Regions from separate parts of the Blautia sp. LMAG:36 genome, predicted to be linked through region 3. Evidence: predicted binding sites of a transcription regulator. Region 3 holds the regulator's gene; each other region holds the start of a gene.
The links. Region 3 encodes HrcA, which represses chaperone genes, less so after heat shock. Its sites were predicted from a motif close to TGTTAGCACTCNNNNNNNNNGAGTGCTAACA; they were not measured.

Region 1 (7,603 bases), 130 kb from region 3:
AATCCTCTGCTCAAATAAGAAAGAGGGTGGAAGCAGTACAGGAGATCCAGAGAGAACGTTACAAAAAGGAAAAATTTTGCTTCAATGGGGAGCTTGACGGAAGAAAACTGGAGAAATACTGTGTAATGACGGGAGGGGCAGACAAACTTCTGGAGCAGGCATATGAGCAGTTTCAATTCAGTACCAGAGCATATCATAAGATCCTGAAAACGGCCAGGACCATCGCGGATATGGAATCTTCCGAAAAGATAAAGGAAGAACATATCTGCGAGGCGTTGGCTTACCGGGCATATGACAAGAAATACTGGTCATAAAACAGAAAAAAGGAAGGTATTTTATATGGAAGAAATACAGCAAACAAGGATCCGGTGTGCCCGGAAGGACAGTAGTGTTTATCCGGCAAGACTTAAGGAACTTCCCGGTATGCCAAAACAATTATATTACATTGGAAGCTTTCCGGATGATGCCAAACCTACAGCGGCGATCGTGGGAGCAAGGCTGTGCAGTCCTTACGGACGGATACAGGCCTTTAATTACGGAAAATTCTTAAGCGAACATGGTGTACAGGTGATCAGCGGTATGGCGGCCGGCATTGATGCTGAGGGCCACAAGGGTGCTCTGGAAGGTGGTACCCCGACCTTTGCCGTGCTGGGAAATGGTGTGGACATCTGTTATCCTTCATCCAGCAGAGGTATTTACCGGAGGATCCCCGAAAAAAACGGAGGGATCATCAGCGAATATGAACCAGGTACCAAAGGCAGGGCATATTATTTTCCGGCAAGGAACCGGATCATCAGCGGACTGGCAGATCTGGTGCTTGTGGTGGAAGCAAAAGAAAAGAGCGGATCACTGATCACAGCTGCCTGTGCACTGGAACAGGGGAAGATGGTATACGCCATTCCAGGAGCGGTAAATGATGCGCTGAGCAGAGGCTGTCACAAGCTGATCTACGACGGAGCAGGAATTGCATACTCTCCGGAAATACTTCTGGATGAGTGGGGATTATCTGTGAAAAAAAAGACAAATTTGTCTGAAAAAAGCAAGTTAGGACTTGCAACGGATTTGGATTTGGTGTATAGTTGTCTCGATTTACGACCAAAAAATCTGGATCATATTATCAGAAAAACCGGTTTTTCACCGGGAAAAACAGCCGGGATCCTGGGACAGCTTATTTTGATGGGGCTTGTGAAGGAAACCGGGAGACAGTATTATATCAGACTTGAATAAATGCTTTTTTGCCCGGAGATTTAGCAGGAGTTTTTAAGCCGGACAGGAAGGCAGAATGAGATTAGGAGAGGTAAAATGGCCAAAAATCTGGTGATAGTAGAGTCACCTGCTAAAATGAAGACAGTAAAGAAATTTCTGGGGGCAAATTATACAGTAGAAGCGTCCAACGGTCATGTGAGGGATTTTCCCAAGAGCCAGTTTGGTATTGACGTGGACAATGATTTTGAACCGAAGTATATTACAATACGGGGAAAGGGTGAGCTTCTTGCAAAACTTCGTAAAGAAGCAAAAAAAGCAGATAAGATCTATCTTGCAACTGACCCTGACCGTGAGGGAGAAGCAATTTCCTGGCATCTGATGCAGGCTTTGAAGACAGATACTGCAAAGATGCACAGGATCACATTTAATGAAGTAACAAAAACAGCAGTTAAGGCGTCCATCAAGCAGGCCAGGGAACTGGACATGAATCTGGTAGATGCACAGCAGGCCAGGCGTATGCTGGATCGTATGGTAGGTTATACCATCAGTCCGCTGCTCTGGGCCAAGGTAAAAAGAGGCTTAAGTGCAGGCCGTGTACAGTCTGTGGCACTGCGTATCATCTGTGACAGAGAAGATGAGATCAATGCATTCATTCCTGAAGAATACTGGAGCCTGGAGGGTGAATTTCAGGTAAAGGGTGAGAAGAAACCGTTGACAGCCAAGTTCTATGGAACAGATAAAAAACTTCCGATCAGAAACCGTCAGGAAATGGATGAGATCCTGAAAAGTCTGGAAGACTGTAAATATGAGATCACAGAAGTAAAAAAAGGTGAGAGGATCAAAAACGCTCCCCTTCCGTTTACCACAAGTACTCTGCAGCAGGAAGCTGCCAAGACACTGAATTTTTCTACGCAGAAGACTATGCGCCTGGCACAGCAGTTATATGAAGGTGTGGATGTAAAAGGCAGTGGTACGGTAGGTCTGATCTCCTATCTGCGTACAGATTCTACTCGAATTTCAGAGGAAGCAGATGCAGCAGCAAGAACTTATATTTCTGAGCAGTATGGTTTGGATTATGTTTCTCAGACAGAGAAGGCGATCAAAAACGGACAGAAGATACAGGATGCTCATGAGGCGATCCGTCCTACAGATATTGCGAGGACACCAGTTCTGGTGAAGGAATCCCTGACCAGGGATCAGTTCCGTTTATATCAGCTGATCTGGAGACGTTTTGCGGCGAGCAGAATGGCACCGGCACGTTATGAGACCACGTCTGTCAAGATCGGAGCAGGTGAGTATGTGTTCACGGTTGCAGCATCCAAGGTTGCCTTTGATGGCTTTATGTCTGTGTACACAGAAGAGGGCGATGACAAAAAGGGCAATGTTTTAAGTCAAAGTCTGGAAAAGGGTATGGAGCTGAAGCTGAAAGAACTGAAGCCGGAGCAGCATTTTACACAGCCGCCGGCACATTACACAGAGGCTTCACTTGTAAAGACTATGGAAGAGCTTGGAATCGGACGTCCAAGTACGTATGCGCCGACCATCACAACGATCATCAGCAGACGCTATGTATCCAAGGAACAGAAAAATCTTTACGTCACAGAGCTTGGAGAGGTTGTTAATAATATTATGAAACAGGCTTTTCCAAGTATTGTGGATGTAAACTTTACAGCAACTATGGAGGGACTTTTGGACTGCGTGGAAGCAGGTACCGTACAGTGGAAAACGGTTGTACGTAACTTCTATCCGGATCTGAAGCATGATGTGGATGAGGCTGAGAAAGAGCTTGAGAAAGTTGATATACAGGATGAGGTTACGGATGTGATCTGCGACAACTGTGGCCGCAACATGGTGATCAAGTACGGTCCTCATGGAAGATTTCTTGCATGCCCCGGATTTCCGGACTGCCGTAATACAAAACCATATTATGAGAAGATCGGTGTTGCATGTCCGAAGTGCGGCGGCGAAATTGTCATGAAAAAAACGAAAAAAGGCAGAAAATATTACGGATGTGAGAATAATCCGGAATGTGATTTTATGTCCTGGCAGAAACCTTCTGCAAAGAAATGTCCGAAATGTGGTAATTATATGCTCGAAAAGGGAAATAAGCTGGTTTGCAGCCAGGAAACCTGCGGATATGTGGAACAAAAACCAAAAGATGAAGATTGATTGAATAAATGCTTTTCTATTAATTTTCAGAAAATCCCGTTAAAAATAAAAAAAATATAAAAATGTCTTGTAAATTTCCAGAATAACGTGTAATATTAGACTAGAAAAACGATTTCTTTCAAGGTACGAAAGTGAAAGGAGGAAAAATGAGCGTTCAGTTGCTAGATAAAACTAGAAAAATCAATAAGCTTCTGCATAACAGCAGCTCAAGCAAGGTAGTGTTTAACGATATTTGCCAGGTGCTCATGGAAACCTTAAGTTCCAATATCCTGGTACTCAGTAAGAAAGGTAAGGTTCTGGGAGTCAGTATCTGCCCGGGTGTGGATGAGATCACAGAGCTGATCGATGACAAGATCGGCGGACATATCGACCCGTTATTGAATGAGAGATTTCTTGGTGTTCTTTCCACAAAGGAGAATGTCAATCTCCAGACACTTGGCTTTGAGCATGTACCCGGAAATTATCAGGGAATCGTGAATCCGATCGATATTGCAGGTGAGAGACTGGGAACGTTATTCATGTACCGCAATGATCATCCCTATGATATTGAGGATATTATGTCAGCGAGTATGGTACAACAGTTGTTGGCCTGGAAATGATGCGTGCGGTTCATGACGAGAACGCAGAAGAAGACAGAAAACAGCAGATCGTTAAATCGGCATTCAGTACACTGTCCTTCTCAGAACTTGAGGCGATCATCCATATTTTTGATGAGCTGGATGGTGATGAGGGTATCCTGGTTGCCAGCAAGATCGCTGACCGTGTAGGTATCACCAGATCCGTGATCGTAAATGCACTGCGTAAATTCGAGAGCGCAGGTGTGATCGAATCCCGTTCGTCCGGTATGAAGGGAACTTACATTAAAGTTCTTAATGAAGTGATCTTTGATGAGCTTGAGGAGATAAAAGCACAGAGAAGCAAGAAGGCATAATGTGATCAGCACTGTCAGATGCTTGATATAAGATAAAGAACGTGACAAAAGAGACTTCCCGCTAGCGTGGGAGTCTCTTTTTTGTCTGTTTCATAAAATCAAAATAAATAATGAAATTGAGAAAACAAGAGAAAACAAGAGTATAAAAGAGATAAAATCAGAATAATATAGAAAAACCATATCTTAAAAGGGTTGCGAAAATATGTGAAATTCACTAATATAGCCATAGTGATTAGCACTCGTATAAAGTGAGTGCTAGCAGACGAAGATGGAACTTATAAAGGAGGAACATAGATCATGAAGTTAGTACCTTTAGGCGACAGAGTAGTATTAAAACAGGTTGAAGCAGAAGAGACAACAGCATCCGGAATCGTACTTCCGGGACAGGCACAGGAGAAACCACAGCAGGCAGAAGTTATCGCAGTTGGTCCTGGCGGAGTTGTAAATGGCAAAGAAGTAAAGATGGAAGTAGAAGTCGGAAACACTGTTATTTACTCCAAATATGCAGGAACAGAAGTTAAGATGGATGGTACGGATTACATCATTGTAAAACAGGAAGATATCCTGGCAGTTATTAAATAATATAAACATCTTATCGTATATCAATATAAATAGGAGGTCATTTTATCATGGCAAAAGAAATTAAATATGGCGCAGAAGCAAGAGCAGCACTTGAAGCTGGTGTAAATAAACTTGCAGATACAGTAAGAGTAACACTTGGACCGAAAGGAAGAAACGTAGTACTTGACAAATCTTTCGGTGCTCCGCTTATCACAAACGATGGTGTTTCCATCGCAAAAGAGATCGAGCTTGAGGACGGATTCGAGAACATGGGTGCTCAGATCATCAAGGAAGTTGCATCCAAGACAAACGATGTAGCAGGTGATGGTACTACAACAGCGACTGTACTTGCTCAGGCAATGGTTCATGAGGGAATGAAGAACCTGGCAGCAGGTGCCAACCCGATCATCCTCAGAAAAGGTATGAAAAAAGCAACAGATGTTGCAGTAGAAGCGATCAAGAACATGAGCCAGGCAATCAACGGCAAAGAGCAGATCGCTAACGTAGCAGCAATCTCTGCAAGTGATGAGCAGGTTGGACAGCTTGTTGCTGATGCTATGGAGAAAGTTTCCAAAGACGGTGTTATCACTGTTGAGGAGTCCAAGACCATGCATACAGAGCTTGACCTTGTAGAAGGTATGCAGTTTGACCGTGGATATATTTCCGCATACATGTCCACAGATATGGAGAAAATGGAGGCAACTCTTGATGATCCGTACATCCTGATCACAGACAAGAAGATCAGCAATATCCAGGAGATCCTTCCACTTCTTGAGCAGGTTGTTCAGGCCGGTGCGAAACTTCTCATCATCGCTGAGGATGTTGAGGGTGAGGCCCTTACAACTCTGATCGTCAACAAACTGAGAGGAACCTTCCAGGTAGTAGCTGTAAAAGCTCCTGGCTATGGTGACAGAAGAAAAGAGATGCTTCAGGATATCGCGATCCTGACAGGCGGACAGGTGATCTCCGATGAGCTTGGTCTTGACCTGAAAGAAGCTAAGATGGAGCAGCTTGGACGTGCAAAATCTGTTAAAGTTGCAAAAGAGAACACAGTTATCGTTGATGGTCTCGGTGACAAAGATGCCATTGCAAAACGTGTTGCACAGATCCGTGCGCAGATCGAGGAGACAAAATCCGAGTTCGATAAAGAGAAACTTCAGGAGAGACTTGCAAAACTGGCTGGCGGCGTAGCTGTTATCCGTGTAGGTGCTGCTACTGAGACAGAGATGAAAGAAGCAAAACTTCGTCTTGAGGATGCTCTTGCAGCAACAAGAGCAGCTGTTGAGGAAGGTATCATCGCAGGTGGCGGATCTGCTTACATCCATGCTTCCAAAGAGGTTGCAAAACTTGCAACAACACTTGAAGGAGATGAGAAGACAGGTGCTTATGTGATCCTGAAAGCTCTTGAGGCTCCGCTGTTCCACATCGCTGCAAACGCAGGACTGGAAGGCGCTGTTATTATCAACAAAGTAAGAGAGTCTGAGATCGGTACAGGCTTCGATGCTCTCAATGAGAAATACGTAAACATGGTTGAGAACGGAATCCTTGATCCGGCTAAGGTTACAAGAAGTGCTCTTCAGAATGCTACAAGTGTTGCATCTACACTCCTTACAACAGAGGCTGTAGTTTCCACAATCAAAGAAGATACTCCGGCTCCGGCTGCAAACCCGGGAATGGGAATGATGTAATTATCAGCTGAGCAGGTGAAATAATTAATTCACAAAATGAGAGGGCCTGCGCCATAGACGCGGCTCTCTTTTTGTGTTATAATCAAAAAGTCAGTAAATTACGAAAGGAAGAAACAAATGAGTGACTTATATTCAGAGCTTCTGGTAAAAAAGAAGCAGACAGCGAAAGATCTGGTTGTGAAATACGGTCTGATAGCGCTGACGGTGATCATGGTCCTGGGAGGCCTTGTGCTGAATGTACTTTTGCTGGTACCGGCTATTGCACTTGGTATTGCATGTTATTTTGTAATACCGAAGACAGATCTGGAGTACGAGTATCTGTTTGTTAACGGAGAACTGGACATTGATATGATCATGTCAAAATCAAAAAGGAAAAGAGTGAAATCGCTCCAGCTTGCGGAGGCAGACCTTGTGGCACCATTAAAGTCCCACAGAATGGACTATTATAATGGCAATCAGAAGATGAAAGAGTATGATTTTTCATCAGGAATTGAGGATCATAAACGCTATGCAATGATCATAAGAGACAGTGGAGAAACCTGCAAAGTGATCCTGGAACTGGATGACGCACTTGCAAATACCATGAAAAATTCTGCACCAAGTAAAGTTTTTTTGGATTGACATGAATCTTGTTTTTTGTTACACTAGTTCACAAATTTAAAATATCTTACACAAGGGAGGAAATGCAATGGGTACTATTATTGGTGAAGGCATTACGTTTGATGACGTCCTTCTGGTTCCGGCTTATTCTAAAGTGATTCCGAATCAGGTAGATGTTTCAACGTATTTAACCAAGAAAGTAAAGCTGAATATCCCCATGATGAGTGCGGGAATGGACACAGTTACAGAGCACAGAATGGCAATTGCCATGGCCAGACAGGGTGGTATCGGTATCATCCACAAGAATATGTCCATCGAAGCACAGGCAGAAGAGGTTGATAAGGTTAAACGTTCTGAGAACGGTGTTATTACAGATCCATTTTATCTTTCACCGGAGCATACACTGAAAGATGCCAATGATCTGATGGCGAAATACCGTATTTCCGGT
Region 2 (7,603 bases), on a different contig from region 3:
GGAAATTCTCCACTCATCCGGGATATTCTCATCTTCATTAAGAAGCAGACGGACCCAGATACCCGGGCGGACACCTTTTTTCTCCAGCTTGTCTGCAAGACCTTTCATATCCGGAAATCTGGCATTGCCTTTTGTCCAGGGTCCACCGTTGTATTCATCCAGGCGGTGATGCTCCTGCCAGCAGTCATCAATGACCATGAACGGAGGATTTTTTACACCTTCGGTCAGTTTCAGGATATAATCGGTATCACTTAAGATCTCCTCTTCGGAGCTGTCACCGTAAGCATAATACCAGTTATTGCTTCCATATACCGGAAACTCTGGGAAGATCGGATCTGTACACATTTTTTCACAGAATTTCTGTGCAGTTTCAAAAGTATCTGCTCCTTCTGCTTCCATGCAGACGATCTGTGCGGCACACAGCTTTCTTCCTTTCAGCTGTACTCCTGTATTTCCGCAGCGAACATCCAGAAACAAAGTAATTCCTTTGGTATCCACCTGCCAGCAGCACATAGCAGAAGGACGGACCTTTACGCCAAAGCAGAGAACCTTCTCAGAAAGCTTCGCCAGAAAATACCATGGCAGATAACGGTTTCCGCTCATTCCATGCCATTCCGCATCACCATAGGTACGTTCCCAGGCATCTCCCAGAAATCTGGCTGATTTCGGGATCTTATAGTTCCATCTCAGCTTCACACATCTCACTGCATCCTCGGATGTGACAAATATATCCTCATGTTCACCTGCGTCCTGAAATTCCACAGTAGTTGCACCGGCAGCTACTGTCGTCTGCCCTCCCTGGCACACAAGTCTCTCCTCTTCTGTTTCCACTGTTACATAATCCGGTACCCCAAGCTTAAAATCTGCATATTTTTTCTGCATCATTCTCTCCTCCTGTACTTTTTCATTTACATTTTGCTTTACCTGCATACTCATGAATACTGTCTTTCTATCGTCTGTTCAACTCAGAAGAATGTACGAAAAATTTTTTTTAATATATTTTGTCTATATGCCTTATTATATTGATTTTTTTGGTTTTTTCTATGCTTTAAAGTTATTATAACATTGCAGAATGTTCAATCTGCATAAGCTTTTCAGTCCTTGTCCGATTCGCTTTTTAACGTAAGAACATAAAGGGCTAAAGATGGAAATTAGTTTTTCATTTTACGGGACACAAATTCTTCACAATTTTTTAGCACTCGCCTCTTGACTTTGCTAACAACAAGTGTTATATTACATATAGAACAAAGGAGAAGATAAAAAAGAACTTCCAGATGTTCAGAATAAAACCAAACGATCACCACTGCGGAATAACCCGAAGTGGTAACTATATACCGGCAACAGTTGGATTTCTTGATCCACCGGAACGGCTTTTCAATTTGAAAGGAGAAATGACTTATGATGTTCCCGAGTGTATTTGGAGAAAACTTATTTGATGACTGGATGGATGATTTTGGATTCAGAGATAATTTCTTTAGCGGAAAGAACCCTCTTTATGGCAAACATGCAAAAAATATCATGAAAACTGATGTACGTGAAACAGATAAAGGCTATGAGCTGGATGTAGATCTTCCAGGATTTAAGAAAGATGAAGTACAGGTACAGCTGAAGGATGGTTATCTTACCATCTCTGCTGCCAAGGGTCTTGACAAAGACGAGGAAGACAAGAAAGGCAATTATATCCGCCGTGAACGTTATGCCGGCAGCACAAGCAGAAGCTTCTATGTTGGTAATGGTGTAAAAAACGAAGATGTCCATGCAAAATTTGAGAACGGTGTTCTGAGACTTTCTATTCCGAAAAAAGCAGCTGAAGAGATTGAAGCTGATAAATATGTATCTATTGAAGGCTGACATCGACTCACTCTCACAGGAGGAGAATCCATAAGGATTCTCCTCCTCTTTTTTATACGCAATAATACATATGACACTCTCTTTCCAATTTACTACGTACTCACAAGTACTTTCACTCTATAGTAATGATCCTATTGTCAAAGTTTTCATGATATTGGATATTTTTTAACAAATACGCTTGATTTTTTGAATATTTTTTATATATTTTGCATTATATTATTTCATTTTTTTGAAATTAATGGTATAATATGCACAGCTAATCGGATATTTGCAATCCGCATTCGGTTAAATAAATCTGTTTCGTAATCCTTCAGGATAATTCTCCTGAACAACCACGTAAAACACGATCACGACAGGAGGTTTTTATTATGGATCAGGACAACATCATAAAAATTTATGCACGCACTGACAACCGCATACAGCTTAAAATGATTCCGGGACACTTCGTAACATCCCAATCCCATATCACACACTACCTGGATCTCACTACTATGAAATCCAGATGCGCTGAAGCACAGCGTATTGCATCCGCTCTCGCAGCAAATTACGAAGCATCCATTCCGGTAGACACCATCGTCTGCATGGACGGACTTGAAGTGATCGGTGCTTATCTCGCCGAAGAACTGACCAAAGCCGGCGTCCTTTCCATGAACGCACACCAGACCATCTACGTCATCACCCCTGAGTTCAACAGCACCGGGCAGATGATCTTCCGCGACAACTATGAACCAATGATCAATGGAAAAAACATCCTCATCCTAAATGGCTCCATCACCACCGGATCCACATTGAACCGAGCTATCGAAAGCGTTCTGTACTATGGCGGTAAGATCCGCGGCGTGGCAGCCATCTACAGCAGTGTAGACAGTGTAGCCACACTCCCTGTCCACTCTATCTTTCAGGCCAGAGACATCCCGGACTATCACTCCTACCGCTCTGACAACTGCCCACTGTGCAAAAACCGCCAGAAGATCGATGCTATTGTCAGCAGTTACGGATATTCTGTATTATAAGATTCAGATCAATCAACGAATCCCCCATGGATAGCAAAACCAGTGGGGGATTCTCTTTATCTTTTCTTATTATAATTGATATTCTCTATACATGGCTTCACGCATTTCTTTATCTGTAACAACCTTCTGAATCTCATTACCACGATTATCAAGTATAAGCCTGTTGATCAGAACACTAAGTCGTTCTTCCCCCTGGGCCATTCCCTGAGCTATTCCCTGAGCCATTCCCTGGGCCATTCCCTGAGCCATTCCCTGAGCCATTCCCTGTTCTCGCCCCAGTGCTTCAGCCTGTTCCTTAGCTTCCGCCATCAGTCTTGCCCTTTTCTCAGATTCCAGTTCCAGAACATGTCCACCCATAATCTCACCTATTCCTTTCCGGACTTTCTCCTCATTTCTGAAAATATGATCAGATATCCGAGTTATCAGTCCAATCAGATCACTGAACAGTTCAGACCTTCCAGATTCAGTGATCTCTACCTCCAGTTTACTCCGGATCACTTCATATTCATTCAGTAATTCCTGAAAAAGTTGTGGATTCTCACTCATCTCATGCCCTCTTTTTTCATATCGCATGATATAAAAAGGAAGCAGCATAAGAAGACTCTTTTCAAATATCTTATCTTTTGTATAATTCTCTACTTTAATGGCAGGCACTCTGTACAAATGACATCCCCCATCCGGAAAAACCACATCCACTTCCAGAAAATCCGGCGTATTCCTACTATTTCTCAGATACAACACACAAGAACGTGGAAACTCCATCCGATACCTCCGTCCCTGCTTTCTGGCAAACTCAACAGCAGTTGCAAAATCATACTCTATCATCCGTACAGCCATTGTCGTGTCATCCGTACTCTGACATTCTATATGATAAATCCTGTTTCCGATCAACAGCCGCGAATCCGTAATAATCTCACCATCCACCCGCTGATACTCATTACGCAGTTGCACAATCTCCACATCAGCCGGGTATGATGTATGAAAAACATCATTGATCAAAGGCACGACCAGAAACGTCATTTTCTCCATCATAGTACGAAAAACATCATCAAAAATCGTATTATCTCTCAAACAATACTCCTTCTGGTATATACAATTATACCATCAACCAAACACTTCAGAAACCCTGTATACAGTTTTTATAAATATTTTTGAAAAAACGCTTCAGACATTGAAGCAAAAAAGAAATCAAATAAATGGATAGATCTTATAAGATATACAAATCATACCACACATCCCACCACAACACCACAAAAACCCATCTCCAAATTTCGACACCACCTTCCAGCGTCCAGCAACGCGCCGACATTCACAACCTCCCTCCAAACCACATGGAATCTCAACCTTCCAAACTACAGGCGTCCAGCAACGCGCCGACGCTCACAACCTCCCTCCAAACCACATGGAATCTCAACCTTCCAAACTACAAGCGTCCAGCAACGCGCCGACGCTCACAACCTCCCTCCAAACCACATGGAAACTCAGCCTTTCCTCCCAGCCATCCAGCGCAGCGCTGATGGCTCATCCAACTCCCGTCAGACCACTCTACCCCTCCCACCATGACCGCACAGTGTGAGGTTTGCAGCAGAAGTCCGGGTGCTTTGGAGTGAGCCTTGGTCCATACTTAGCGTCTGAGGTGGTTCACGGAGAGGTACCCGGCGGCCACAAGCCGCAGGGTAAGGTCCATCTGTCTGAGCCAGGTACGCATCAGCGTACATGGCGAGTTATGGGCCGGCCGCTCCGTGAGGCACCTCAGACGCTTAGTATGACCAGGCGAAACGACGGCACCCGGACTTCTGCTGCAAATCTCACACGTCCGTCCGTGTCATCTTGCCCACACCAAACACCTGTGCTATAATCAAACTAATTAAAAAACCGAGGTAAACCACACATGAACAAAAAAGAAATCGCAGAAATAAAAAAACAATTCACCCCTGACCGCTGCTCCATCACCCGCATCTGCGGCTGCTACGTAGACGGTGAAAAAAACAAAAAAACCGAACTCAAAGAAGCCTTCTTATCCTTATCAGAGGAAGAAACCTTCAAATACTTCGACATCTTCCGAAAAACCCTCACCGGCACCATCGGAAAAAACCTCATCAACATGGAATTTCCTCTGGATCAGGAAACCGAAGGCGGAACCCAAAACTTCCTCATGAAACTCCGCAAAAGCAAACTCACCGACGACACCCTCACCGAAGCCTTCTACGACAGAATCATAGAAAACTACGACTACGGTGAAAACTACTACATCATCCTCATCCACGCAGTCTACGACATCCCCGGCAAATCCTCCGACGGTGCCGAAATGTTCGACGCTTCCGATGAGATCTACGATCACATCCTCTGCAGTATCTGCCCGGTCAAGCTCTCCAAAGCAGGCCTGCATTACAATGCAGAGACAAACAATATTGAAGACCGTATCCGGGACTGGCTGGTAGAAATGCCTGACTGGGGCTTCCTTTTCCCACAGTTCAACGACCGCAGTACCGATATCCACGGACTTCTCTACTACACCAAAAACGCCGAAAATCTCCGCTCCACCATGATGGAAGAAGTCTTCGGCTGCACCACACCACTATCTGCCGGAACCCAGCGTGACTCCTTCAATGCTCTGGTGGAAGAAACCCTTGGTGATGACTGTGCCTACGACACAGTCCTTGAGATCCACGAAAAGCTCAACGATCTCATCGAATCCCAGAAGGACGAACCGGAACCTGTTGTCCTCACCAAATCCGAAGTCAAACGTCTCTTCGAAGAATGCGGCGTAGAAGACGAAAAGCTCCAGAACTTCGATGAACAGTATGAGCTTGCCGCAGGAGAAAAATCAGCTCTGGTAGCATCCAACATCACCAACACCCGGAAATTCGAGATCAAAACCCCTGACGTGGTGATCCATGTAGCACCGGACCGGGCAGAACTGGTAGAAACCCGCATCATCGATGGTCGAAAATGCCTTGTGATCCCCATGGAAAGTGAAATAGAACTCAACGGCATCCGTGTCAGCACACTGAACTCTGTTGAAGATACATCCGCAGAACCGCTTCCTGTTAATGATATTACTGACATTGATAACAGTAACACCGAAGAAGAAATCCCATTTTAAAGGAGACCTTATGAACGATAAAAAAATCCTGTTCTTCGACATAGACGGCACACTGCTTACGCCTCACCCCTTCAAGGTTCCGGAGAGCACCAGCCGCGCCCTCACAAAAGCCCATGAAAACGGTCATCTTCTTTTCATCAACACCGGCCGCACCAAAGTAATGATGCCCTCTGCACTCTCAGAGCTTCATTTCGATGGCTATATATACGGCTGTGGAACCCACATTTACATGGACAACAAATTGCTTTTTTTCCGCACAGTCCCAAATCTTCTGTGCAAGGAAACCGTAGACCTTCTCCGCAAATGCAAGATCGAGGCAATTTTTGAATCCAACACTGAGATCCTGTATGATGGCATATCTCCGGCCCAGTCCGAATTCGGAGTCAAAATGCGAAAAGAAATTCCAATGGTCGACATCACAAAATTCAATCGGGAGGATGCCTGCACTTACTCCTATGACAAATTCCTGGTACATATGCTGCCGGATTCCGATGTCGAAAAATTCCGCAGCTTCTGTAATGATCATTACACCTATTTTGATCACGGAGACGGAATCTGGGAAGTCACACAAAAGGGTACCAGCAAAGCCACAGGCATGGAATTTCTCCTGGACCGCCTTTCCATCCCCAAGGAAAACTGCTATGCATTCGGAGACAGTCCCAACGACCTTCCCATGCTGAAAGCTGCCGGAGTCAGCGTTGCTATGGGAAATGCTTACGGAGGCATCGAAAAACACTGCACATACCAGACAGACTCAGTGGACAAGGACGGGATCCTTCACGCACTAGAGCATCTCGATCTGATCTGATGATCCGTAAAGCAGGCATGAGCATTACAAAAAACGAGCCGTGTACGATAAATCCGTACACGGCTCGTTGTCTTTTCTCTTATCATTCCATTGTAAACATGGTATCTTATTTCTCAGCTTCCAGTGTAGCAGCTGCCTCAGATTCTGTACTATCTGCAGTCTCCTCATCAGCCTTTGCAGAATCTCCCTCTGTCTCCGGTGTCTCGGTCACATCGGTCTGCTCCTCAGCTGCCGGTGTCTCGGTTGCCTCAGCCTCTGCAGAATCTGCTATCGGTGTCTCAGTTACATCCGGGTCCGGTGTCGGAGTTGGAGTCTGGATCGTAAAGCTGTGATTATCTGTGATCTTGATCTTCTTGATCAATTTTTTCTCTTCTTTGATATCAGCTTTCTTCTTCCAGCCATCTGTTGTATCATTATAGAAATCATCCTTCTTGGTGTTTGTCAGAGACTCTTTCTTACTCTCCGTTGCAGTTTTATCATTCTTGGAATCCAGTCTCACAACATACCATACGGAATCTGTCTTTATGATCTCCTCGTTCAGTGCACCCTCGTCCAGCTTTCTTAAAGCGGTACGAACCTCATCCGGATAAGTAGTTCCGTTGGCAGCACTGTCATCACCTTCCTCATAGGTAGGGCATGTTCCGGTTGTTGCGGTCATATCCTCGGAGATCTTATCTCCAAGAGTATTGAAATCTGCAGCCGGATCCTCTTTAACCTTGTCATAGAACTTCTGAAGATTCTCTTTATTCTTCTTGATATCATCATCGGAAAGATCATCTCCGCTGACCTTTGCACTTGCATAGCTGAAGGACATCTGCTGATATT
Region 3 (7,603 bases):
CCGGCGATATCTATGAGGCAGCAAAGGTAGACGGTGCAAACGGGATCCAGAGCTTTTTCCGGATCACACTTCCGCTGATCGCAAAAAATGTCCTGACTTTATGTATTCCGTTCACACTCTGGAGACTGACAACCTTCGATCTGGTTTATTCCATGACATCTGGAGGCCCTGGAGAGGATACTGCGCTGATCGCATACAGAATCACAACAGAAGCATTTACAAATCTAAACGTAGGATATGCTTCGGCGCTGGCTATGCTGCTGTTTGTTGTAATGGCGATCTTCAGCTGGCTGAATATACGTGTTATGAATAAGTTTGACAGTTAGGGGGAATTATCGTGAAGAATACAGGAAAATATAATGTTTATCATGGAGTGGTAGCCGTTGGAAGATGGGTTCTGTTTGCAGTTGTGGCTTTTCTGATCCTGTTCCCGGTTTACTGGATCTTTATTTCTTCGATCACACCGTCAGGAGAACTGTTTAAAACACCGATCGATTATCTTCCGGATCATCCCACACTGGAAAGCTATAAATTTCTGATACAGAATGTAGGACTGCTTTCAAAGATCGGAAATACAGTTCTGATCGTAGGCATTACACTTGTGATCAGTACCGTGCTGTGTGCAATGGCTGCCTATGGCTTCTCAAGATTTAACTCAAAGGGAGTTTCTGTTGCATTTGCGTTTGTTCTGGCTACCATGCTGATCCCTGAGGTTGTCACAGCCCGCCCGCTGTATGAGTTTATGCAGAAGGTAAAGCTGTATGATACATATCCGGGACTTATCCTTCTTTATATCAGTACCGTTATACCGTTTACGGTTCTGATCCTCAGAAACTTTGTCGGTGAGATCCCGATCTCACTGGAGGAGGCAGCTGCTATTGACGGCGCATCTTTTTCACAGAGACTGTTTACGATCGTTCTGCCGCTGATGAAGCCGGCAATCGCTACGGTTTGCATTATCAACTTTATTACCTGTCTGAATAACTTTTTCACACCGTTGTTTTATTCAAATGGTATTCAGGTACTTTCTGTTTCCATCGTACAGCTTCCGTTACGTGACAACATGTATGGAGTTCCGTGGGATCTGGTCAGCGCCATGGGATGGATCATCCTTCTTCCGATCATTATCTTTGTAGCTGTTTTTGAGAAACAGATCATGGATGGTATCATGGCAGGTGGAGTAAAAGCGTAAATATAATATTTTTAATTTCCAAAAGAGAGGAGAAAACAGATATGTATCAGGCATTTACAGGCGGACTGGGAGGGATCGCACTTGCAAAGCATGGAAAAAGCCGTGCGATCAACGCAGAAAATCCTCATGGAGAAAAAGGCAGAGGCGGTATGGCTGCAAGTCATCTGGGACCGTCCAGAAAAGGAAGCCCGTGTCTCAGGGATATTGAGCCGGGAACTGTGGTAACTCTGGCAGAAATGGAAGGACCGGGACAGATCAATCATATCTGGATCACCGTTGATAACAAGACTACAGAGGCAGATTGCTTTGTACTGAGAGATCTTGTAATCCGTATGTACTGGGATGACGAGGAAACTCCTTCCGTGGAAAGTCCTCTGGGTGATTTCTTCTGCTGCGGATTCGGAAGGGAATGTTTTGTAAATTCTGTTCCGGTGGCTGTTGTTCCAAACAGGGGCTTTAACTGCTATTTCCCGATGCCGTTTAAGAAGAAAGCAAAGATCACACTGGAAAACCAGCATGCAAATAAAATCCCGGCTTTCTTTTATCAGGTAGATTACTGTCTCTATGATGAGCTTCCGGACGATATTGCTTATTTCCATGCGCAGTGGAGAAGGGAACGGTTGACAGAAAAAACAAAAGATTATACAATTTTGGATGGAGTAAAAGGAAAAGGCCATTATATAGGAACCTACATGGCACTTACCACACTGGAACGTTACTGGTGGGGCGAGGGAGAAATGAAGTTTTATATTGACGGAGATGAGGAGTATCCGACCATCTGTGGAACAGGAACGGAAGATTACTTTGGTGGTTCCTGGAGCTTTGCCAAACAGGTGGATGGAAAAACCGTGGAACAGAATTATAACACGCCGTATCTGGGATATCCGTATTATTCTGCCCATGACGAGCTGATCCACAATTTTTATCATAATGATGACTGCCCGCCAATGAGAGGCTTTTACAGATGGCATTTACAGGATCCAATCTGCTTTGAAGAGGATCTTCGCGTTACGATTCAGCAGATAGGCGTCGGATACCGTGGCCTGTTTGAACGACAGGATGATGTGGCAAGTGTAGCGTACTGGTATCAGACACTTCCTCATGCACCGTTCCAGCCGTTGATGTCAAAAGAGGATAGATGGCCCAGATAAAAAGGGTGGTAGAGATTGAAAAAACAGGTATTTTGCGGGGTATTTGCCCTGGCTCTGGCAGTGACAGGATGTGGAGTCCAGAAGAAGGAGGCTGCATCTGATATTGTGCCGGAGAACAGACAGGAACTGACGATCCTTCATGTGGATGCAGGCACAGAAGGCTTTGATTCTTTTATCAGCCAGGCGGAAAAAGATCTTGGAATAAAGATCCATATTGAAAAATGTCCGGCCAATGCGGACAATCGCCAGGCCAAAATAGCAACTCTTCTGACATCAGGAGATGATTCTGTTGATCTGATCACAGTAAATGATGAGATGATATCCGAATTTAAACATAAGGGATTTCTTCTTCCGTTGGAAGATACGGTTATGACAGAGGAGACAGCGGCGAATTTTCTGCAGGAATACCTGAAAGAAATATGCATGTCAGACGGACATATTTTTTCGGTACCGTTCAGGATGGATATCATGGCATTCTGGGTGAACCAGGAATGCTGGATCAGGCTGGTCTGGACAGACTCTCCTGTCTCAGTGATCTTGAGATCCTTCAGAAAAAGCTTCAGAATACGGGAAAATATGCATATGGGGATGCATGGGAGATTTCTTACATATATAATAGTATCAGCGAGTATGTCGATTTTTTCGGAGGAGATTATACAGACTGGACGGATCCGAAAACAAGAGAAGCGGCAGAATATATGAAGCGAATGCTGGATACAGGGATGATATCAGAGGAGAATCTGATCGACCAGCATGACCAGCTGAATGAAAAATTTATAAACGGCCAGTATGGATGTATGTTTATGTATACCGGTGTGTTGAGTACTTTTCAGAATGCAGGCGTGTATAGAAAAGATAAGATCCATATGGCACCATTTCCGGAATTTGACGAGAAGGTGACCAATATCGCAACCTGGCAGTATGTACTGAATAAAAATTCTGATCATAAAGAAGCAGCTCTGAAGTTCCTTCAGTATGTGTCCGGATATGAGGCCAGTAAAAATTACGGACAGCTGACAAAAATGTGTCCGGCAAGACTGGATGTGATCGAGGATAAGAATTTTGATTTGGATGGCATTGAAATGATCCGGCAATATCTGAAAGATTATAAGCTGAAGGCAAGACCACTGTGTGCCGATTCCATAGAAGCTGTTTCGGCTATGGGTACGGAATTTCAGAAATATGTGCTGGGACAGAAAACAGAAGCGGAATTTTTTGCCGGGGCACAGAACTGCATAGACCAGTATTACAAAAAAGCATCGTACTGATGCTTTTTTTGTTTTGAAAAAATAAGAACTTTTTTTCAAAACATATTGACAAATATTTTACATGGTGATATCTTAAAGACTGTAGATGTTAGCACTCCACTAAAATGAGTGCTAACAGATATAAAAAAAGAATCAACATCCGTCAGGAAGAATAAAAAGGAAAGGAGATGGCTTCATGGAAGAGGTGTTGAATGAGCGCAAGCAAAAAATCTTAAAAGCAATCATCAAGACCTATATGGAGACCGGAGAACCGGTTGGTTCCAGGACCATTTCCAAGTATGCGGATCTCAATGTAAGTTCCGCAACGATCCGAAATGAAATGTCAGACCTGACAGATATGGGCTATATCGTCCAGCCTCATACCTCAGCAGGAAGGATTCCTTCAGATAAAGGCTACAGACTTTACGTCAATGAGCTGATGAAGGAGAAGGAAGCAGAGGTTGCAGAGCTGCGAGATCTGATCATTGAGAAGACAGATAAGATGGATAAGGTGCTTAAGAAGGTTGCGAAGGTTCTTGCTTCCAATACCAACTATGCTACCATGGTTTCCGTTCCGCAGTACAGCGGCAACAAGATCAAGTTCATCCAGCTGTCGAGAATGAGCGAGCTTCAGCTTGTGGCAGTGGTTGTCAGTGACAACAACACAGTCCGGAACCAGATCATCAATCTGGATGAGGAAATGGACGACCAGACGATCCTGAAACTGAATCTTCTTCTTAACACCAATCTCAATGGGATCCCGATCCAGGATATCAACCTTGGGATGATCGCCAGACTGAAGGAACAGGCAGGCAGCCACAGCGGTGTGGTGGCAACGGTTCTGGATGCAGTGGCAGCCACCATTCATGTGGAAGAGGAAGATATGGAGATCTATACTTCAGGTGCAACTAACATCTTCAAGTATCCGGAGCTTGCCGATAAAGAGAAGGCAACGGAGCTGATCTCCGCATTTGAGGAGAAGCATGAACTTGCCGATCTTGTAAAAGAACAGATGTCAGATGGAGAGAATACAGGAATCCAGGTTTACATCGGTGATGAGATGCCGATCCAGACCATGAAGGACTGTAGCATTGTAACTGCCAGATATGAACTGGGAGACGGAATGTATGGAACCATCGGTATCATCGGTCCCAAACGAATGGATTATGAGAATGTAGTGGACAGTCTGAAGGAACTGAAGAATCATCTGGATGACGTTTTGAAAAAGAAGAAAACTTAGAAAGGCGGTAGAAAAAAAGTGTCGGAGGAAACAAAGAAAACATCCGAAGAGCAGGAAGCGGAGAAGGAAATCCCCGTAACTGACGGAGATCAGGAAGAAGAAAACCTGACACCGGAGGGAGAAGATCTGCCGGAGGAAGAAAACAATACTCCAGGCGAAGAAGCTGCCTCAGAGGATAAAAAAGAAGAAAAATCAAAAACTTCCTTCTTTGGAAAGAAGAAAAAAGATAAATCTGAGCAGAAGGTGGAGGAACTTACCGATCGCCTGAAGCGTACCATGGCTGAATTTGATAATTTCCGTAAAAGAACGGAAAAAGAAAAATCCAGCATGTACATCATCGGAGCGAAAGAGATCGTTGAAAAGATCCTGCCGGTTGTGGATAACTTCGAAAGAGGTCTTGCACAGGCACAGGAAGGCGATGCTTTTGCAGATGGAATGAAAATGATCTACAAGCAGCTTACCACAACACTGGATGACCTCGGTGTGAAACCGATCGAAGCAGTGGGAAAGGAATTCAACCCGGATTTCCATAATGCAGTGATGCATGTGGAGGATGAAGAGGTTGGAGAGAACATCGTGGTGGAAGAATTCCAGAAGGGTTACACCTACAAGGATTTCGTAGTACGCCACAGTATGGTAAAGGTTGCGAACTAACTGACAACAAACTTTATTTTAACAGATACAGACTAAAACAGGAGGAAAAAATCATGGGAAAGATTATTGGTATTGACTTAGGTACAACAAACAGCTGTGTAGCCGTAATGGAAGGTGGACAGCCGACAGTTATCGCAAATACAGAAGGCGCAAGAACAACACCATCCGTTGTAGCATTCACAAAAACAGGAGAGCGTCTGGTAGGTGAGCCTGCAAAACGTCAGGCAGTTACAAATGCAGACAGAACGATCTCCTCTATCAAAAGAGAGATGGGTACCGATTACCGTGTAACCATCGATGACAAGAAATATTCTCCACAGGAGATCTCAGCAATGATCCTTCAGAAACTGAAAAAGGATGCAGAGGCATATCTTGGTGAGAAAGTAACAGAGGCAGTTATCACAGTTCCGGCTTACTTCAACGATGCTCAGCGTCAGGCTACCAAAGATGCAGGTAAGATCGCAGGTCTTGATGTAAAACGTATCATCAACGAGCCTACAGCAGCAGCTCTTGCATATGGCCTTGACAATGAGAAAGAGCAGAAGATCATGGTATACGACCTTGGTGGTGGTACATTCGATGTATCCGTGATCGAGATCGGTGATGGCGTTATCGAGGTTCTTTCCACAGCTGGTAATAACCGTCTTGGTGGAGATGACTTTGATAAGAAAGTTACAGATTACATGCTTGCTGAGTTCAAGAGAACAGAGGGCGTAGACTTAAGCAACGACAAGATGGCTCTTCAGAGACTGAAAGAGGCAGCTGAGAAAGCTAAGAAAGAGCTTTCTTCCGCAACAACAACAAACATCAACCTTCCGTTCATCACAGCAACTGCTGAGGGACCGAAGCATTTCGATATGAACCTTACAAGAGCTAAATTTGATGAGCTGACACATGATCTTGTAGAGATGACAGCAGAGCCGGTTCGCCGTGCACTGTCTGATGCAGGTATCACAGCTTCTGAGCTTGGCCAGGTACTTCTGGTTGGTGGTTCTTCCCGTATCCCGGCTGTACAGGATAAGGTAAGACAGTTAACTGGCAAAGAGCCAAGCAAGAACCTGAACCCGGATGAGTGTGTTGCACTTGGTGCTTCCGTACAGGGTGGTAAACTTGCAGGTGATGCAGGTGCCGGTGATATCCTTCTTCTGGATGTTACTCCGCTGTCTCTGTCCATTGAGACAATGGGTGGTATCGCAACTCGTCTGATCGAGAGAAATACTACAATTCCTACAAAGAAGAGCCAGATCTTCTCCACAGCAGCAGACAACCAGACAGCTGTAGATATCAACGTTGTACAGGGTGAGCGTCAGTTCGCAAAGGATAACAAATCCCTCGGCCAGTTCCGTCTGGATGGAATCCCGCCAGCACGTCGTGGTGTTCCGCAGATCGAGGTAACATTTGACATCGATGCCAACGGTATCGTTAATGTATCTGCTAAGGATCTTGGAACAGGTAAGGAGCAGCACATCACGATCACAGCTGGTTCTAACATGTCCGATTCCGATATCGACAAAGCTGTCAAAGAAGCAGCTGAGTTCGAGGCTCAGGATAAGAAACGTAAAGAGGCGATCGACACAAGAAACAATGCAGACTCCATGGTATTCCAGGTTGAGAATGCACTGAAAGAAGCTGGCGACAAGCTTGACGCAAACGATAAAGCAAGTGTTGAGGCTGACCTCAATGCACTGAAGGATCTTCTTGCACAGACAGCAAATGCACAGGAGCTTACTGATTCTCAGGTTGCAGACATCAAAGCTGCACAGGAGAAGATGATGGAGAGCGCTCAGAAGCTGTTCTCCAAGATGTATGAGCAGACTCAGGGAGCTCAGGGTCAGGCTGGTCCTGGACCGGATATGGGCAACATGGGCGGAAACTCTGGTGCTCAGGGCGGAAATGAAGCAGGATACGGCGATGATGTTGTAGATGCTGATTACAAGGAAGTCTAAGACAAGTAGGAAATAATTACAATGGCTGATAAAAGAGATTATTATGAAGTCTTAGGTGTGGATAAAAACGCCGACGACGCAACATTAAAAAAAGCATATCGTAAGCTGGCCAAGAAATATCACCCGGATGTAAATCCGGGTGATAAAGAGGCTGAGGCGAAGTTCAAAGAGGC
Region 4 (7,603 bases), on a different contig from region 3:
TAGAAAGTATTGGAATTGTACTGGCAATACCGGTATCTGTTTTTATTGCTTCAGCGATTATGAAAATACCATCACGGAAAAGGGGTGTCAGAGAATGATCATTTTTCTTGCATTGATTTTAATTTTTCTGGTGATCTTGATTGGCGGAGAGCGTGGAGCCATGTCAATTATGACACTGGCGGGGAATATTGTAATTTTGTTTTTTTCAATTATGCTGATGTCTGCCGGTTTTCCTGTACTGCTTCTGATATTGGTGGCAGGTGCAGGTGTCTGTTATATTTCTCTGTTTTATCAGAACGGAAATAATCCAAAGACGCGGGCGGCTTTTCTGGCTACACTGCTGGTAATGTTACTTTTGTTTATTCCGATTTATATTATTACGTGGAGATCAGGAAGTTACGGGTTAAATGAGCTGCAGATTTCGGAAGACGATTTTATGTATTATTACAGTACGGACCTTCATATTAACATGCTTCATGTAGGAATATTTGTAACTGTTTTCAGTACTCTTGGGGCTGTTATCGATACAGCATTATCTGTAACATCTTCTGTATATGAAGTCTGGACTCATAAAAACAGTCTGACAGCGAAAGAGCTTACAGCTTCCGGCTATCAGGTTGGGAAAGAAATTATCGGTACAACGGTAAATACGTTGCTGTTTGCTTATCTTGGAGGAACTATTTTATTATTTTCATACATTCAGACACAGCAATATAGCCTGGAGATCATTCTTAATTCCCAGTTCCTATTCCAGGATGTTGCAGTCATGCTATCTGGTGCGGTAGCCTGCCTTATTACCGTCCCGGTATCGATTAGATGTATTATTCGACAGATCTCATGAAGCATATCTCCACTGCACTGAATACGGAATCCATGGTCCCGATACAGATGTTCTTTCCTGTATTCAGCAGACGTGGGCTCTCTTTTATGAAAGCAGTTATTATATTTATGTATTTATGGGAGTGTTTTTACAGGCAGTTCCATTTCTGATCCTGGGAGTCCTTCTATCTTCGGCGCTTCAGACATATGTATCGGAAAAATGGATCGTAAAATTACGGAAAATGTGAAGAAAGTGTGAAATTAGCACTCGCCTATTGACAGTGCTAATAATGCGTGTTATAGTACATACAGAACAAAGGAAGAGAGAAAAAAGAAATCTTCCGGAGAAAGTTCTTACAGAATTTGCAGATGTTTTCAGAAACAGTAAATTAAAAACGCCTGCGCAGCACGCAGCGAATATAGATCAGGAGGAATGAGTTATGTTAATGCCAAGTATTTTCGGAGAAGATTTATTTGATGATTTTATGGGATATCCGACAGGCCGTCAGGCAGCTGCCAATGCTTATCCTCAGGTGAAGGATATGATGAAGACAGATATCCGTGATGTAGATGGCAATTATGAACTGGAGATCGATCTTCCGGGATTTAAGAAAGAGGATGTGAAGATCCAGCTGAAGAATGGTTATCTGAACATTCAGGCAACCAGAGAAGAGAAGAAGGACGAGAAGGATGATAAAGGTAAATATGTTCGCAGAGAACGTTATACAGGAACCTGCAACAGAAGCTTTTATGTAGGCTCGAGCATTAAGCATGAAGATATCCATGCGAAATATGAGAACGGAATCCTTCATGTAACCTTCCCGAAGGAAGAGACCAAGAAAGAAGCAGAAGAGAAGAAATTTGTTTCTATTGATTGATCAGCATTTATTGTGAAGCCCCGGTACTGGATTGCAAGCTCCGGGTGATGGAATATAGCATAATAACAATATCCGGAACAACCCAAACGGATATTGCAAATATTAAAGCTCCAAATTGCACATTGCATTTGTTTATATAAATGAATATAACCCCCTTTTTTCCACCCCTCTGCCAATGCCTGGCAGAGGGGTTCTTTACGTTTCAGCCTGAAGTACAGAGGTGAATTTTGATTATTGTTTACTGGTAATATTCCGCGAAGCGTGTTGCTGAGAACGGAGTGAACAGTAACGAATTCTGATTAACTTTACACTCTTTCCTCACTCTGTTATACTTGGAACAGGTAAACAGCGGAAATTCGGCAATACTATAAAATTGGGGAAAGAGTTTTTACAGAGGTGAATATATGGGAGATAAGATCAAGGTTATCATGGACTGTGATCCCGGAATCGATGACGGGATCGCACTGGCATATGCGGCAGCACATCAGGATGAACTGGAGCTGCTTGCAGTGACGACATCTGCAGGAAGTACCAGGATAGAAAGAGTGACCCAAAATGCACTGGAGCTGGTGGATTTTTACGGACTGAAGGTTCCGGTGGCAGGAGGCCAGGACCGTCCTCTTGTGAAAGCGGCAATTTATGCGGAAGAATTTCACGGAGAGACAGGGCTTGGTCATTGCGTACTGCCGGAAGCAAAATCAGAGGCTGCTTCTGACAATGCAGTGCTTTTTATCCGTGACATTCTGAATGCCATTCCGGAGGGCGAGCAGGTAGTAATGATCGAAACTGCACCAATGACTAATCTTGCACTTCTGTTGAAGGTTTTTCCTGAAATAAAGAATAAGATCAGAAAAATTGTTTTTACAGGCGGCGCAGCAAAAGGCGGAAACATCACACCGGCAGCGGAATTCAACATCTACGCAGATCCGGAGGCGGCAAAGATCGTATTCGATTCCGGAATCCCACTGATCATGTGTGGACTGGATGCTACCCTGAAATGTAATCTCACCAGAAACCAGATCATGAAGCTGTGCCAGTCCGGTGATCCGGCAGCCAGAGCCTGTGGAGATATGGCTGGCTACGTACTTGAAAATTTTTCCAAATATCGCTGCGTGGCAAGTATCCATGCTGCTGTACCGTTTATGTATCTCATCCATCCGGAGTTCTTTAAAACAGAAAAAGTATTCCTGGATGTGGATTGTTCAGATGGTGCCGGACGGGGTGCCACATTATGCGATTTCCGCTGGTGGCTACACGAAGAAGACGAAATGAAAGATATGATTCTGACAGATGCAGATACAGAAAGCTTCCAGCAGGAGCTGTTTGAAGCGATTTATTCTGTGTCCGAATGCAAAAATATGAAATAGCCGGACAACGATCCGGAAACAGCTGCATTTATGAAGCAGCTGAGCAGTCAGATAAGAGGATAGAAAACCCATGAACTATATTGTATTTGACCTGGAATGGAACCAGAATCCGGATGGAAGAAGACATCCGGATAGTCGGCTCCCGTTTGAGATCATAGAGATCGGGGCAGTAAAATTAAATGAAAAAAGAGAGATCGTTGATACCTTTCAGTGCCTGATCAAGCCCAAAGTGTACCACTGGATCCACGACAGTATCCATGAAGTGATCCACGTGGATTATCATGAACTGGAAAAAGGCATCCCTTTTCCAAGGGCGATCCGCAGATTTCTGGAATGGTGCGGGGAGGAGTATCGCTTTTTTACCTGGGGAGACCAGGATGTGATGGAACTTCAGCGCAATATGAAATACTATAATCTTTTGAAGCTGATGCCAGGACCGGTGCATTACTACGATGTGCAGAAACTTTTCAGCATAAAATTCGAGGATGGAATATCCAGGCGTTCCCTGGAATATGCTACAGACTACCTGCGGCTTCCCAAAAACCGGGATTTTCACCGGGCCCTGGCAGACGCCAGCTATACTGCCAGGATACTCCTGGAGATCGATGAAGCCTGTATGATCCGCCATCCGTCCCTGGATGTATATCAGAATCCAAAATCCAGAGACAGCGAGATCTATATTTCCTATACAGACCATGACAAGTTTGTGTCCAGGGAATTTGTATCAAAGGAGCGTCTGATGAAGGACCGTACCATGGTAAGTACCATGTGTCCCATTTGCAGATGCCCTGCCAAGAGGAAGATCCGTTGGTTCAGTACCAACAATTCCAAGGTATATTACAGCCTTGCCCTTTGCCATGAGCATGGACCTGTTGCCGGAAAGATCCGGATTCGAAAAACCGATGAGGGAAAATATTTCGGGGTGAAGACCCTGAGAGCAGAAGATACAGAAGCGGCGGATGAGATCCGTGAAAAGCACGAATCTCTCCGCCGCAGGAAAATGTTACGAAGCCAGGAGAAGATCTGATACGATGTTTCGTTCGTATTGCATTCCCCATCCGACCATTTGTTTCTTATAATAATATTTGCTTTTCAGACGCAGTGGGCCGACAGCATTCTGAAGAACGGCCTGGCGTTTGTTAAGCTGTGATTTTTTGATACCTTTTGGAAGAGTCACATAAACCTTTGTCTGATAATAAAACGGATAGGTGTTTCCGTTATTCTTAAGGATATATTTGTCACAAGGGAGTACCTTAAACGGGACTGGCTCCATGGACACCTTCATATCCACCTTTTCAAAATTTTCAAAACCATAATTAAAAAGAGAAGCGGTATCGCTGTAAGCATTTGCCGCGGAAGTAGAATTCAGGATCACGGCTACCAGCGTTATATTTCCTCGTTTGCAGTAGGTGACAAGTGTGTTGCCGGATGCATCCGTGTAACCTGTTTTTCCGCCACGGACGCCTTCATAATAATATTCGCCGTTTTTCATCATCTTGTGATGATTGAGCAGCTGGCGGGCTTCCGCAAATTTATTGGTAGGCGGGATCTCGTAATAACGTTTGGTGCAGTATCGCCGGAAAAGAGGATTCAGCCAGGCGGATTTGGCGATTTTTGCCATGTCGGAGGCTGTGGTGTAATGATTCTCATCCGGAAGACCGTTGGGATTGTTAAAGTGTGTGTTCTTGCAGCCAAAAAGCTTGGCGCGCCAGTTCATGAGTTCTGCGAATTTCTTTACAGAGCCGGAAACTTCTTCCGCAACGGCGACAGACATTTCATTAGCGGACTGGAGCATGACAGCCATCAGGGCCTGATCCCTGGTGAATTTTTCACCGGGAGCAGCATAAATACTGGAATCTCCGGCAGTTACACTGGTGGAAGCTTTTTCAGATACGGTAATGTTTGTCTTAGCGTTCAGATTTTCGCAGGCAAGCAGTGTAGTCAGGATCTTCGTGATGCTGGCAGGGTAGAGCTGTGTGTCCGCATTTTTGGAATAAAGAACGGCTTCTGTATTTACATCCATAAGGACTGCAGCCTGTGCTTCGATGCCGGGACCTTTGGGCCACCCGTCAATGGAATCGGTGTCGGCAGCCTGTGAATAATAGCTGGAGTGAGCAGGCGTGACTGCTGCTGCCTGACCATCAGGAACCGGTGTGGCAGTGACGATAGGATCACCATATTCATCGTATCCATAGGCAGCCGCCGCGCAGGGAGCTGCGCCTGTGAGCAGGATCCCTATGCCGAGAATGCCTGCAAAGATCCGGCACAAGGATCGTTTTTTCATATTTTTCATAACAAGATACCTTTCAGTGATAAATCCGGGCGAGAAGGTTATTATTCATTTGAGGATCAGTAACCGAAAAAATCTTGCCCGTTTTGTGATGAGGTGCAGTATTTCATTAATTATAGCATTGTATTAATGAAACGCTGTATTTTGGCCCTCAAGATTCTGTAGTAGTATACCACTTTCCTCCCGGAAAAACTACTTGCAGTCTGTGAAAATTCCATTAAGAAGAAGTGAACATACATATAATAAGAAAAATCCATGAAAACACTTGACATATGGATTTTCCCCAACCTATAATAGACAGCGTATATAGAAAAAGCTGTGATGGAGACAGTAGGCCATATGGAAAGCTTGCAGCGAACTGGGGATGGTGGGAGCCTGGGACGAGTAAATATGGCGGAATATCACTCCTGAGCTTCAGTTCCGAAGTTGTCCGGCAGCAGCCGGAAGAATATCTGATATACAGATGATCATTAAGTAAGAACTGACGGATTTCCTCCGTTACAGGGAACATATATCGGCAGATACAAAGAATTGTCCGCCATGAACAGACATGGAACAACAGCCCGCGCCATAACACAGAGCATAAGAACACAGCAGAAGACGCAAGGATCCGGACACAGGCCCGTATAATGTAACAGGTGGTACAGCGAATCAGACTTCGTCCTTTTACAGGATGGGGTCTTTTTTTATAAGTGCCCGAAGCATTGGCACGAACAGGTATCTGTGAAGAAACAATCCGCTGTGGCCTTACAGATGAGGCAGCAGCCAGTAATCAGACACAGGAGGTAAATATTGTGTATCGTAAAGTTGACACGAATCTGAATTTTGTTGACCGTGAAAAAGAAGTCGAGAAATTCTGGAAAGACAACAAGATTTTTGAAAAGAGTATGGACAGCCGTAAAGAGGGCGAGACATACACATTCTATGACGGACCGCCTACCGCAAATGGTAAGCCACATATCGGACACGTTCTGACACGAGTTATCAAGGATATGATTCCGAGATACCGTACAATGAAGGGGTACATGGTTCCGAGAAAAGCAGGATGGGATACTCACGGACTTCCGGTTGAGCTTGAGGTTGAGAAGAAGCTTGGCCTTGACGGCAAGGAGCAGATTGAGGAGTACGGAATGGAGCCGTTCATTCAGCAGTGTAAGGAGAGCGTATGGAAATACAAGGGAATGTGGGAGGATTTCTCCTCTACCGTTGGTTTCTGGGCTGACATGGAGCATCCGTATGTAACATATGACAACAATTTCATCGAGTCCGAGTGGTGGGCGCTGAAAGAGATCTGGGAAAAAGGTCTTCTTTATAAAGGCTTTAAGATCGTTCCTTATTGCCCACGCTGTGGAACTCCGCTTTCCGCACAGGAGGTTTCTCAGGGCTACAAGACTGTTAAAGAGCGCTCTGCGATCGTACGTTTCAAGGTTGTTGGTGAGGACGCATACTTCCTGGCATGGACAACAACACCATGGACACTTCCATCCAACGTTGCACTTTGTGTAAACCCGGATGAGATCTACTGCAAGGTAAAAGCTGCAGACGGCTATACCTACTACATGGCAGAGGCGCTTCTGGACAAAGTTCTCGGCAAGCTTGCAAAGGATGACGAGCCTGCATATGAGATTCTTGAGAAATACAAAGGAACAGACCTTGAGCATAAAGAATACGAGCCGCTTTTTGCATGTGCAGGAGAGGCAGCAGCAAAACAGCACAAAAAAGCTCACTTCGTAACCTGCGACAGCTACGTTACCATGAGCGATGGTACCGGTATCGTTCATATCGCACCTGCATTTGGTGAGGATGACAGCCGTGTCGGACGTGAGTATGACCTTCCGTTCGTACAGTTCGTAGACGGACAGGGTAACATGACCAAAGAGACACCATACGCAGGTGTATTCGTAAAGAAAGCGGACCCGATGGTTCTCACAGACCTTGACAAAGAGGGCAAGCTTTTTGATGCACCGAAATTCGAGCATGATTATCCGCACTGCTGGAGATGTGACACACCGCTTATCTACTATGCACGTGAGTCCTGGTTCATCAAGATGACTGCAGTAAAGGATGATCTGATCCGTAACAACAATACTATCAACTGGATTCCGGAGAGCATCGGTAAGGGACGTTTCGGTGACTGGCTTGAGAACGTTCAGGACTGGGGTATTTCCAGAAACCGTTACTGGGGAACACCACTGAATATCTGGCAGTGTGAGTGCGGACATATGGAATCCGTAGGAAGCCGCCAGGAT

Region 1: the regulator HrcA is predicted to act here: its motif matches at 4,537-4,567, upstream of groES (co-chaperone GroES).
Region 2: the regulator HrcA is predicted to act here: its motif matches at 1,191-1,221, upstream of CCC17_RS08170 (Hsp20/alpha crystallin family protein).
Region 4: the regulator HrcA is predicted to act here: its motif matches at 1,079-1,109, upstream of CCC17_RS04400 (Hsp20/alpha crystallin family protein).

What each region holds. Positions count from the first base shown of each region.
Region 1 covers NZ_NALB01000003.1:640,048-647,650, forward strand. The annotation lists gene CCC17_RS03185 (YifB family Mg chelatase-like AAA ATPase) at 1-314, shown strand, start outside; gene dprA (DNA-processing protein DprA) at 340-1,227, shown strand; gene topA (type I DNA topoisomerase) at 1,303-3,375, shown strand; partial or broken gene codY (GTP-sensing pleiotropic transcriptional regulator CodY) at 3,522-4,306, shown strand; gene groES (co-chaperone GroES) at 4,604-4,888, shown strand; gene groL (chaperonin GroEL) at 4,936-6,555, shown strand; gene CCC17_RS03215 (DUF6106 family protein) at 6,673-7,176, shown strand; gene guaB (IMP dehydrogenase) at 7,244-7,603, shown strand, end outside.
Region 2 covers NZ_NALB01000006.1:173,665-181,267, reverse strand. The annotation lists gene CCC17_RS08175 (glycoside hydrolase family 36 protein) at 1-885, opposite strand, end outside; gene CCC17_RS08170 (Hsp20/alpha crystallin family protein) at 1,399-1,851, shown strand; gene CCC17_RS08165 (orotate phosphoribosyltransferase) at 2,220-2,864, shown strand; gene CCC17_RS08160 (hypothetical protein) at 2,934-3,935, opposite strand; gene CCC17_RS08155 (DUF4317 domain-containing protein) at 4,756-5,970, shown strand; gene CCC17_RS08150 (Cof-type HAD-IIB family hydrolase) at 5,981-6,778, shown strand; gene CCC17_RS08145 (hypothetical protein) at 6,885-7,603, opposite strand, start outside.
Region 3 covers NZ_NALB01000003.1:511,697-519,299, forward strand. The annotation lists gene CCC17_RS02585 (carbohydrate ABC transporter permease) at 1-326, shown strand, start outside; gene CCC17_RS02590 (carbohydrate ABC transporter permease) at 338-1,192, shown strand; gene CCC17_RS02595 (glycoside hydrolase family 172 protein) at 1,234-2,343, shown strand; gene CCC17_RS02600 (ABC transporter substrate-binding protein) at 2,359-3,045, shown strand; gene CCC17_RS02605 (ABC transporter substrate-binding protein) at 2,952-3,611, shown strand; gene hrcA (heat-inducible transcriptional repressor HrcA) at 3,787-4,830, shown strand; gene grpE (nucleotide exchange factor GrpE) at 4,849-5,484, shown strand; gene dnaK (molecular chaperone DnaK) at 5,538-7,430, shown strand; gene dnaJ (molecular chaperone DnaJ) at 7,452-7,603, shown strand, end outside.
Region 4 covers NZ_NALB01000004.1:28,338-35,940, reverse strand. The annotation lists gene CCC17_RS04410 (YibE/F family protein) at 1-98, shown strand, start outside; gene CCC17_RS04405 (YibE/F family protein) at 95-841, shown strand; gene CCC17_RS04400 (Hsp20/alpha crystallin family protein) at 1,260-1,697, shown strand; gene CCC17_RS04395 (nucleoside hydrolase) at 2,102-3,064, shown strand; gene CCC17_RS04390 (3'-5' exonuclease) at 3,135-4,091, shown strand; gene CCC17_RS04385 (D-alanyl-D-alanine carboxypeptidase family protein) at 4,068-5,357, opposite strand; gene ileS (isoleucine--tRNA ligase) at 6,149-7,603, shown strand, end outside.